DNA from 2 places in the Micromonospora sp. CA-263727 genome. Region 2 is predicted to be linked to the other one. Evidence: riboswitches for the same ligand, from Rfam matches in the RefSeq annotation. Region 2 holds a riboswitch; the other holds the start of a gene.
The links. Region 2 has a riboswitch for cyclic di-AMP ahead of ACQPYA_RS02935 (coiled-coil domain-containing protein). Riboswitches for the same ligand answer to the same signal wherever they lie in the genome.
Positions count from the first base shown of each region.

Region 1: linked by a shared signal. The riboswitch ahead of ACQPYA_RS10190 (C39 family peptidase) and the one ahead of ACQPYA_RS02935 (coiled-coil domain-containing protein) in region 2 are both predicted to bind cyclic di-AMP.

Region 1 is NZ_CP192031.1:2,236,456-2,241,843, forward strand. It holds gene ACQPYA_RS10180 (hypothetical protein) at 1-370, shown strand, start outside; gene ACQPYA_RS10185 (hypothetical protein) at 581-1,354, shown strand; cyclic di-AMP (ydaO/yuaA leader) riboswitch at 1,655-1,796, shown strand; gene ACQPYA_RS10190 (C39 family peptidase) at 2,022-2,900, shown strand; gene ACQPYA_RS10195 (hypothetical protein) at 3,017-4,030, opposite strand; gene ACQPYA_RS10200 (alpha/beta fold hydrolase) at 4,272-5,093, shown strand; gene ACQPYA_RS10205 (hypothetical protein) at 5,063-5,388, opposite strand, start outside.
Region 2 is NZ_CP192031.1:631,943-637,330, reverse strand. It holds gene ACQPYA_RS02950 (sigma-70 family RNA polymerase sigma factor) at 1-14, opposite strand, end outside; gene ACQPYA_RS02945 (metal-sensitive transcriptional regulator) at 129-425, shown strand; gene ACQPYA_RS02940 (YibE/F family protein) at 753-2,141, shown strand; cyclic di-AMP (ydaO/yuaA leader) riboswitch at 2,308-2,439, shown strand; gene ACQPYA_RS02935 (coiled-coil domain-containing protein) at 2,444-3,457, shown strand; gene ACQPYA_RS02930 (carbonic anhydrase) at 3,558-4,253, opposite strand; gene ACQPYA_RS02925 (helix-turn-helix transcriptional regulator) at 4,457-4,792, shown strand; gene ACQPYA_RS02920 (hypothetical protein) at 4,930-5,370, shown strand.

The DNA of each region.
Region 1 (5,388 bases), 1.6 Mb from region 2:
GCTGACCGGGTTCGCGGTCGCCGCCGCGTTCACCGTCGGGGCCTGGGCGATGCCCGCCTCGGCAGGGCCCGCCGGGCAGCCCGACACAGCGGCCTCCGGCCGGTTCGACGCGGCCTCCGGCCGACCGGCCGTTACCGTCGCGCCGCAGGCGCACACCGGGTGGCAGCCGGCCGCGCTTTACGCGCCGGTCGATCACCTGGCGCAGGGCGTGACCGCCGGCACCGACCTGGACGTCGCGATCGCGGTGCCCCCCGCGGTGCCCACCCCGCTCCGGCCATCCACCACCGGCGGCCCCGCCGCCCCGGTCGCGTCGGCGTTTCCGGTGCTCGCCCCGGGCGCCGACCCCGCACGCGGCCCGCCCCGCTCCTGATCCCGTCGCCTCTCCGGCGGCGGTGACCGGCCGTCCAGCGCGGTTGTCCTGGTGACCACCACCGTCCGGCCGGACGCCTTGGAGACGGGCCACCGTGACCGGGACCCATCCCTTCCGATGCATCGCCCCACCGCTGTACCCGAACCCCGTGGCGCGGCCACGAGACGGTCCGGGTCCGCACGAGTCGTCGTCACCCGTACCAACCGGCCGATGAGGTACGCCATGGAGAGCGCAGTCGTCTACCAGTTCCTGATCGAGGTGCCACGGGCCGCCGCCATCTGGTCGGTCCTGCTCGTGCTCGCGCTCGGCGTACTCGCCGCCCTGGTCGCCCGGCCCGAGTCGGCCCGGCCGGACGACGGCGAGCCCGCCGACCCGGTCGAGGACCCCGCCGCGACCGCCGCGGCCGACCTGCGTCGCTACGCCGGTGAGGTGGCGGTGGCGGCGGCCGGCGCCGGGCAGAATGCCGCCCGGCGGCGGGACGCGTGGCGGGCCGCCCAGGCCGAGCTCGACCGCGCCTGGGCCGGGTACGACGAGGCGGAGTCCACGGCCCGGAGGCTCTCCGCCGTCGCCGCGCTGCCCGCCCCCCGCACGCCCCACACCCCCGCCGAGTACGCCGCCCGGGAGCGTTGGCTGCACCGGGCCGCGATGGTCGCCCACTGGCGCGGAGACCTGTCGGCCCGTCAGCTCAGCGACGTGCTCGCCCGCCGGGCCGGCTGGGATCCCCGCCGGCACCCGGCCGAGCAGGAGATCCTCCTCGCCCGGGTGGTACGCGACGGCCGCCTGGCCGTCTATCGGGCCGCCGCCGAACGGGAGCGCGCCGCGTGGCGAGCTGCCGAGGTCGCCGCCGACGCGGCCCGCGTCCTCTCCGCCGAGGCGTACGCCGCCGCGGAGCAGCTCCGGCCGAACCGGTTGCCGGCGCTGCGCCGGGTCGCCGTCGGCCGCCCGGCCGCGATCCTGCGCTGGCGACCGGCCCGGGTCGGTTGAGCGCACGCGCCGGGGCTGCCGGGGATTCGGTGAGCCCGGTCACAGGGCCGGGAAAAACGGTCATCTGGTGTAAGTCGGCGGATGCTTGCCGCAATTTCCGGACAATTGTTTACGGCCGGTCCGGTTGTCGCCTCAAGGTGCCCGGATGGCCGCGCATCCCATTGAGCGACGACAGTTCCCGAACGCCCGAAAAAAACTCTTCTGGATCATGTTTAAGCAGCTCACGCCGGGTTGGCAGGGTCATGACCGGCCAGTAGTGTCGGCCCGTCCGGTGCGGTAACCGATCGCAAGAGGCGACGCCGCATCGACCCGCTCAATCGTGATCTCACGAACCGGGGACCCACTGCACCACTGGGGTGAATCCGCGAGCCTCGGCCCGCGGTAGGGCGATCTTCCCGCCCGAATCCGTCAGCTAACCCGGTCGGCGGTGTCGGAAGGAGTGCTTACTTCGTGCAGCACATTTCGATCCCCCCATTGTTCCCCTGCCTCCACGGCACCGCGGTGCCCGCGCTCGCCGGCCCAGTGGTCGCGAGCTGATACCGGCCCACCGCCGCCGCCCGGTAGCCCGGGCGCACCCCGTTGAACGGCCCATCCGCGTACTCGGGTGGTCGTCGGTGACCCTGCCGACTCGACCGCCGGAGCCGGTGCGCCGCTCACCCCGAGCCCCGTGGAGGATTCCGTGAAGCACACCTTCAAGCGTCAGCTCCGTCGGCTGGCCACCGAACGTCCGTACCAGGTCGTCGCCGCGTCGGCGGCGGCACTGGTCGTCGCCTCCGGCGCTGGTGCCCTGCTCGCCAGCACCGAGGACGCCCCGGCCACCGCGCAGACCACGACCGCCGTCGCCGAGCTGCGAAGCGACACCGCAGCGTCCCGCGGGGACGCCCGGGTCGTGGCGGCCCCGTCGACCGCTGCGCCGAGCAGCGCGGCTCCGGCCAGCTCCGCAGCACCGGCCAGCGCCGCCGCCTCGCCGTCGGCGCAGGCCAGCTCGGCCGCGCCGGACCCGGACGTGACCAGTAAGAAGGCGGCGTCGAAGCCGCCGACGTCGAAGGTCCTCGACTACGACTACCAGGCCCAGACGACCGGCTACTACTGCGGCCCGGCCGCGGTGCGCAACGCGCTCAGCGCCGCTGGCATCGATCGTGACCAGGACACCCTGGCCGGCCAGCTCGGCACCACGTACGCCGGCACCAACTCGGCCGAGGACACCACCCGCGTGCTGAACGCCACGGTCAAGGGCAGCCCCTACAAGACCACGATGATCCGTGGTGGCTCCGCCACCTCGGCCCAGATGGACCAGCTCCAGGCCGACGTCGTGGCCGCCCTCAGCGCCGGGCGGGCTGTCGTGGTCAACGTCGCCGGCAGCGCCACCGACACCGACGGCGGCTGGCACTCCTTCCCCGGCGGCCACTACATCGCCGTGGTGGGCTACGACGACGAGGGCCGGCAGGTGAAGATCGCCGACTCGGCCGACCCGTCGTACTACTCGTACTGGATGAGCACCATCGATCTGGCGAACTGGGCGGCCACCCGCGGTTACTCCGCCTGATCGACTCGTCCTGTTCGACGACGGCGGGGCGTCCGGACCTTTCGGTCCGGGCGCCCCGGTCGGTGCGGTGCCCCTGATCGGTGTGCTGGCCCCGATCGGTGTGCTGGCCGGCGTGGTCAGTAGTTGATGAAGCCGTAGAGCGCCATGTGGTTCGACCTGGTGCCGGCCACGGTGTGGTCGATGCTGGACGGCTGCACGTCGCCCCTGATGAAGATGTAATCGATCTTGCTGGAGCCGCTGGTCGCCTTCGACCCGTAGCCGGTCATGCCGGAGCCGCCCAGGGTGTTCGCGGCGATGCCCGTCCGGTTCGCGTCGATGCCGACGATCCGGATCGTCGAGTTGTTCATCAGGCTGGTCGCGTCCGCGCCGATGTGGATGCCCGTGTTGCTGATGCCGGTGGTGCCGTCCCCGGCACAGGCGTTCTGCCGGTTCTGCTCCGGCAGGTGCATGGTGGCGGCGAAGACGCTGGTCCCGGTCGATTTGATGGTGAACCGGGCGGCGATGGCGCTGGTGCGCTTCCACTTGTGGGCGTTGGTGGCGCCGTCGTCGTTGTTCGGCGGCTTGTAGAGCGTGCAGCCGGCGCCGCTGTTGTAGGCCGTGCCCGGCTTCAGCCAGCCCGCGCTCCAGTATTTCGAGATGTCACCCGAGGCGAGGTCCAGCGTACGGCTGTTCCAGATGATGGCGTTGGTCTGCTTCTTCTTCAGGTCGCCGAGGGACTGGTCGCTGCACTTGTGCGTGCTGCCCCACGGCTCCGGGTCGGTCCAGGCCACGATCGCGCGATAGGTGCCGGCCGGGTAGCCGAACTTCGTGCCCAGTTGGTTCGCGTACGCCTCGGCCTGACCGGTGCCGCGCACCTGCTGCACGATCAGCAGGTCGGGGGCGGCCACTCCGGAGGTGCCCTTCTGCCCGTTGTCGTCCACCAGCATCGAGGTGAGCTGGTCCGGCCCGGAGACGCGCGTGCAGGTCCCGTCGGAGTTGTTCACCACCAGGTTCTCGATGTTGTTGTTGTAGACCCGGAGGACCCGATCCGCAGCCGCGGCGGTGCCCGCGCTCTCGTCCACTCTCACGGCGGCGGCGGAGGAGGTCGGCGCGGCAAGCGCGAGCAGCGTTACGGCCACCGTGGCAGTCATCCAGCCCGACCGATTCCTGAGATGCAACGCGTACTCCTGTCGATGGTGGGATGGCGTCCCCGCGCCACCGCTCGGGCACACTGTATATTCATCCTGATCATGGTGAGGCCCTGACGGGACAATCAGGACGGTTGCCGCGAGGCCGACATCCCGGCGGCGGACCGGTCGCCGAAGCGTCGCCCGGTGTCGGGTGCCGGTCGCCGGTATCGCCGCTGCTCTCGGGCGCTGGCAGACTGCGTACATGATCGAAGAATCGCCGGGCCGGGACGGCCGCCCCGTACTACTGCTGCTGCACGGCATGGGCGCGACCGGCGACGTGTGGCTGCCCGGGGCGTCGCTGCTGGAACAGCAGTGGCCCGGCCGGTGGTCGGCACCGGACCTGGCCGGTCACGGCGGCGCGTCCGCGCTGCCGGAATACTCGTTCGCCGGGCTCGCCGGCCGGGTCGCCGGTGGCCTGGGCGCCGGCGACCGGGTCGTGGTGCTGGGGCACTCGCTCGGCGGAGTGGTCGGCCTGGCGCTCGCCGCCGCCAGCCAGGGTGTGCCGGTCGACGCGGTGGTCGGGCTCGGCATCAAGGCGGTGTGGTCCCCGGAGGAGCTGGCCCGCGCCGGTGATCTTGCCACCCGCCCGGTCACCTGGTTCGCCACCCGGGGCGAGGCGGCCCGACGGTACCTGCGCGTCTCCGGCCTGGCCGGCCTTGTCGCTCCCGACCATCCGATGGTCGACGCCGGGCTGCGGCAGGCCGACGGGCGATGGCGGCTGGCCATGGACCCGGCCGCGTTCGCCGTCGGGGAGCCCGACCTGACCGCGCTGCTGGCCGCGATCGACGTACCGGTCCTGCTGGCTCGCGGCGAGCACGACCCGATGGTGTCCGACGCCCAGCTCAAGGAGTACGGCGTGCCGGTGGCCACCCTGCCCGGCCTCGGCCACAACGCCCACGTGGAGGACCCGGCAGCCGTGCTCGCCCTGCTCGACACCGTGCGCCCGCACCCGAAGACGTCCCGGGCTGCCCCGCCGAGGTCAGGCGAGGGCGCTCACGGCGTCGGGGCGGACGGACCCGCCTGACGGCGCTCACGGCGTCGTCGCAGTCGCCTGGCCAGCATCAGGGGCAGCAGGTGGAGCAGGACGACGAGCGCGACCGCCAACGGGGCGATCTGCGCCGTCGAAAGCCCGTGCAGCGCCAGCACCAGCGCCCCGCACGCGCCGGTGAGCAGCGCGTTGAGCGCAACACGCAGCGAGGTCGATCGAGTCGACTCGTCCAACTCGGCCTCGTCGGCCCGCCGCCGCAGCGCCGTGACCATCGCCGTGACCGCCATCAGCACGGCGAATTGCAGCGCCCACCAGGCGGCCGTGCCGACGC
Region 2 (5,388 bases):
ATGTCGTCGGTCACAGCTGTCATCGCCGTATTGGTCGTACGGGCCCGGCGGTTGGTTCCCGGCAGGTCGGCCGAGTTTGGCTGTTCGCCGGTGGACCATACCCCCCGGGGGTTGGCTATTCTCGTGGCATGACCACACCTGCGCCGATCCGCGGCTACACCGCCAGCAAGGAGCAGCTGCTCGCCCGGCTACGCCGCGTCGAGGGTCAGGTACGCGGCATCGAGAAGATGGTCGACGACGATCGCTACTGCATCGACGTGCTCACCCAGATCTCCGCCATCCAGGCCGCACTGGACAAGGTCGCCCTCGGGTTGCTCGACGGGCACACCCGGCACTGCATGCACGAAGGCGCCGCGGAGGGCCGCGCCGACGAGATGGCCTCCGAGATGATGGCCGCCGTCGGCCGCCTGATGAAGCGCGGCTGACCCGGGGCCGCGCCGCCGCCCGCCCGCGCACGGATGTCGTGAACCGCCGACGCACCCTGACGACCTGCGTTCCGAGGTCGGGCTGGCTACCATTCGCAGACGATGGCCTGCCGAAATCCGTGCCGCCCGGCCCGCGCCCTCCGCCGGGCACGAACCTCCGCCGCCACTGCCCGGCGGCCGTCGAGCGCCGGCCGGCGACTCACGGTACGCAGCCATCTCGCCACTTCCGGTCGGCCCATGCCGCCCGTCGCGACGGCCGTACGGCGACGCTGAACCGACTCGCCCGCCGGCACGTACTCCGTTTGGGAATCGTTGGGAGACACTGAATTGGGCGCCGACCACACCCGTTCCGCTCCGCCCACCCCGCCCGGGGTGCGGCGGATCCTCGTCGTGACGGTGGTTCCCCTCTTCCTCGCCACGTTGGTGGCCGCCCTGGCGCTCTGGCCCCGGGACGCGCCACGTCCGGAGGCCACCGACGCCGCGCCCCGCTACCACGGCACGGTCACCCAGGTGGTGACCGAATCCTGCCCGCCCAACCCGCTGGTCCCGGAGGGCACCCCGACGACGGCGCAGGGGCCGTGCGGCACGGTCACCGTACGGATGCAGGGCGGCCCGGACTCGGGCCAGGAGGTGCAGACGCCCATCCCGGCCGGACCCGGCGCGCCCCGGGTCAGCGTCGGTGACGACGTCATCGTGGTCCCGCTGATCGACCCGGCGGATCCGTCGATCAGCACCTACAACATCGCCGAGCACCAGCGCGGCAAGCCGCTGGTGTGGCTCGCGGTGCTCTTCGCCGCCGCCATCGTCGCCTTCGGGCGGCTGCGCGGACTGGCCGCCCTGGCCGGCCTGGCGGCCAGCTTCGCCATCCTGCTCACCTTCGTGCTGCCCGGCATCACCGCCGGCCAGCCGCCGCTGGTGGTCGCCATCGTCGGCGCGGCGTTGATCATGTTCGTGGTGCTGTACCTGACCCACGGGGTGTCCGCGCAGACGTCCGTGGCGGTGCTGGGCACGCTCGGCAGCCTGGTGCTCACCGGGCTGCTCGGCCTGGCCGCGACGGCGGCCACCCATCTGACCGGCTTCGGCAGCGAGGACGCCACCACGCTGTCCATGTTCCGGGCCGACGTCGACCTGCACGGCCTGCTGCTGGCCGGCATCATCATCGGGTCGCTGGGGGTGCTCGACGACGTCACGGTCACCCAGGCCGCCGCGGTCACCGAACTCGGCCACGCCAACCCGAACTTCTCCCGCCGGGAGCTGTACCGCTCGGCCACCCGGGTCGGACGGGCGCACATCGCCTCCGTGGTCAACACCATCATCCTGGCGTACGCCGGTGCGTCGCTGCCCCTGCTGGTCCTGCTCACCGCCGACTCCCGGGCGGTGGGCCAGATCCTGACCAGCGAGTTCCTCGCCCAGGAGATCGTCCGCAGCGTGGTGGCCACGCTCGGGCTGATCGCCGCCGTACCGCTGACCACCGCACTGGCCGTGCTGGTGACCACCGCCGGCCGACGCCCGGGTCCGGACGGCGCCGCGGCCGGTGGCGGACCGCGCAGCAGGCCCGACGGCGCCGGGCCGACCGCCGCCCCCATGGTTTCCCGGCCGGCGACGGACCGGGCCGAGGCGCTCCACGCGCTCAGCACACCGCGCACCCGTAACACCGCCCCCGCCACCCCGTCGGGGTGGCCCGAACCGGACAGGAGCACGGACACCACATGGTGACACTCCTCAGCGTGACCGCCGCGGCCGATGTGGCCGGCCAGGGTGTCGCTGGTCACTCAACGCGATTACGAAATGACACATCTAGTCAGGTTCGGGGCGTAGAGCGCCCGATCGCCTGTCGGGTAACCTCACTGCCGGTCACCGCCGAAGGCGCGCACCGGCGCCTGCGGTGCCGCCGCCCAATCGCCCAGAGGCGAGCCGGGAACCCAGGTACGTGGGGTGAATCCGCGACAGCGGTAGGGGCCACTTCCGTCCCGAACCCGTCAGCTAACCCGGTCGGCGGTCGATGGAAGGGAAAGACAGTGACGGCACCCCTACGCCGCTGGTTGACACCCGTGGTGGCCGTGTTCGCCGCGTGCGCCGTGTTCGCCGGCCCGCTGCCGGCGATGGCCGCGCCAACACCCCCCAAGCCGGCGGAGCACGACGACGACCCGCCGATGCTCAACGATCTGATCGAGGCGACCAACCGGGACTACTCCAAGGCCAAGAACAAGCTGGAGAAGTCCAAGAAGCGGCAGCTTGAGTTCGCCGTCGAGGTCCGTCGCGCCCAGGCCGACCTCGACGCGCTCGCCCCGCAGGTCGCGGAGATCGCGACCCAGTCGTACCGGACGGGTCGGGTCGGCGCGATCTCCATGCTGCTGCAGAGCAACGCCCCCGACTCGTTCATCGACCGCGCCTCCGCGCTGGACGAGCTGAACCTGGTCAACGACAAGAAGCTCAGCGAGGTCAACGCCGTCCGGCTCCGCGCCCAGCAAGCCAAGCTGGCGCTCGACGCCGAGGTGCGCGAGCAGCAGAAGCTGACCAACGACATGGCCCGCAAGAAGAGCGAGGCGGAGAAGTCGCTCCGGCTGGTCGGCGGCACCGGCCTCACCGGCGGCCTGGTGGCGGCCACCTCCCCGGTCGCCCGGGTCGGGCCCAACCGGGCGGCGGACGGTGGCTGGAAGTCCGAGTCGTGCAGCCAGAAGGACCCGACCACGTCGGGCTGCATCACGCCGCGCACCTTGCACATGTACAAGGAGGTCAAGCGGGCCGGCTTCAACCGGTTCGTGGGCTGCTTCCGGCCGGGCGACAAGTTCGAGCACCCCAAGGGCCGGGCCTGTGACTGGTCGTTGCAGAACAGCGGCTTCAGCCCCTGGCACAACAACGACACCCGGATCTACGGCAACAACCTGGCGGCCTTCCTGGTCCGCAACGCCGACCGGCTGGGCGTCTACTACGTGATCTGGAACCGGCAGATCTGGTTCCCGACGACCGGCTGGAGCGCCTACAGCGGCCCGTCGAACCACACCGACCACGTACACGTGTCACTGCTCTGAGCCGGTCTGCGCTGGGTCCGCCAGCGCGAGATGTTCGAGGGCCGTTCCGCCATCCGGTGGGACGGCCCTCGCCGTACGCGCCGAGGTCTCCGACGGTCTCTCAGGCGGCGGGCACCGTGTCGGCCAGCCCGGCCGGTTCCGCGGCCACCGCCCGCACCTCACCGGCAGCGAGCCGGTACGACATGCCCACCACCGCGCACCGCCCGGCTGCCACCTCGGCAGCGAGCGTCTCGGAGGAGCCCAACATCGTCTCGACGGTCCGCGCGATGTGGATGTCCACGATCCGGTCCAGTTCCTTCACCCCTGCGGCCTGCGCCCGCCGCAGGCTTGGCACCACCGCGTCGACCACGGCCCCTAGGTGGCCCGTCGGCGGGGTGCCGGTGGCCACCGTGTCGCGGGCCGCCTGCACGGCGCCGCACGAGTCGTGCCCGAGCACCACCACCAGCGGCGTACGCAGCACCGCCACCGCGTACTCCACGCTGCCCAGCACCTCGGGCCCGACGGTGTGCCCGGCGGTCCGGACCACGAAGAGGTCGCCCAGCCCTCGATCGAAGATGATCTCGGCAGCCAACCGGGAGTCGGAGCAGCCCACGATCACCGCGAAGGGATGCTGCTCCGCCGCCACGGCGGCCCGCCGCCCGGCGTTCTGGTTGGGATGCCGGAGCGCGTCGGTGACGAACCTCCGGTTGCCGGCCAGCAGCTCGGCGAGGGCGAGTTGTGGGGCTCCGGGTAGATCCGCGGTGAGGTACTCGCGGTCGGGCCCCGGCTGCGCGCCGATCGGTCCGGGTCGACTCATCCGGCCACACCTCGCTTCTCGGTGGAATGCCTGGTCATCCCGGCCGACGGCGGTCGCGGGCTGCCATCACCGTCACACGCAACGCAAGATGCGTCAAGCTATGCGTGATATGCATTTCATGTATCCCTCGACGCTTGCGTACGAGTGGGACGGGGACGCCGCTGGACGGCGCGGCCCGGAGAACCCGAAGGGCAGGTCATACGATGGCGGGCATGGCGAGCACAGGCGAGCGGGAAAGCACCCGGAACTGGACGTTCCTAACAAACCACGCGCATGTGCTGCTCGCCATCGCCCGCAACCCCACCGCCCGGCTACGCGACGTCGCCAGCGAGGTGGGCGTGACCGAACGGGCCGCCCAGGCGATCGTCGCCGACCTGGAGGCGGGTGGCTACCTGCACCGCACCCGTGTCGGCCGGCGCAACGAGTACACCCTCAACCCGGCCGGCCGGTTCCGCCACCCCGCCGAGGCCGACCGCCAGGTAGGTGACCTGCTGGCCCTCTTCACCAAGGAGCCCGTGGGCGGCACCGCGGAGCGCTAGCCCCGGCGTCACGGTCCCCACCCGGTTTCCCGGCGCGGCGCTGGCGGATGCCTCCATAGTGGACGACGTGGCGTGCTTCACGATCCGCGTGCCATCGTCGCCGTGCGGCAACCGGATGCGGGCGATAGGTTGGACGGGTGCCCGCCGTCGCGTTCGCCCGTCCAATGTGGCCGGCGACGCTGCGCGCGCTGCGGGAGTTGACCCGCCTGGCGCTGGCGACACTGGTGCTCGCCGTCGGTCTCGGTGCCCCGTCCGGCCTACCGGACCGGCCCGCCACCGATCTCGCCGCCCGGTCGGCCGCCAGCCAACCTGACACCCGGCCGGCCGCCATCGATCTGCCGGCCCGGCCGATCGCCGCGACGGTCGCGCTACGCCCCGCCGACGGGGCCCTCCGAGTGGCCGATGCGCATCCGGTCCGGCAGGTGCCGGCGTTCGCTCCGACCGCGCCGCCGACCCAGCCCGGGCACACCGACATCGCATCCGCCCCGGCCGCCGCCATTCTGGCGTACCACTTCGCCGTGCCGCGCACCGCGACCGGCCCCGGCGAACCGACCCGGCGCGGTCCACCCACCGCCTGACCGGGCGCGCGCCCAGAG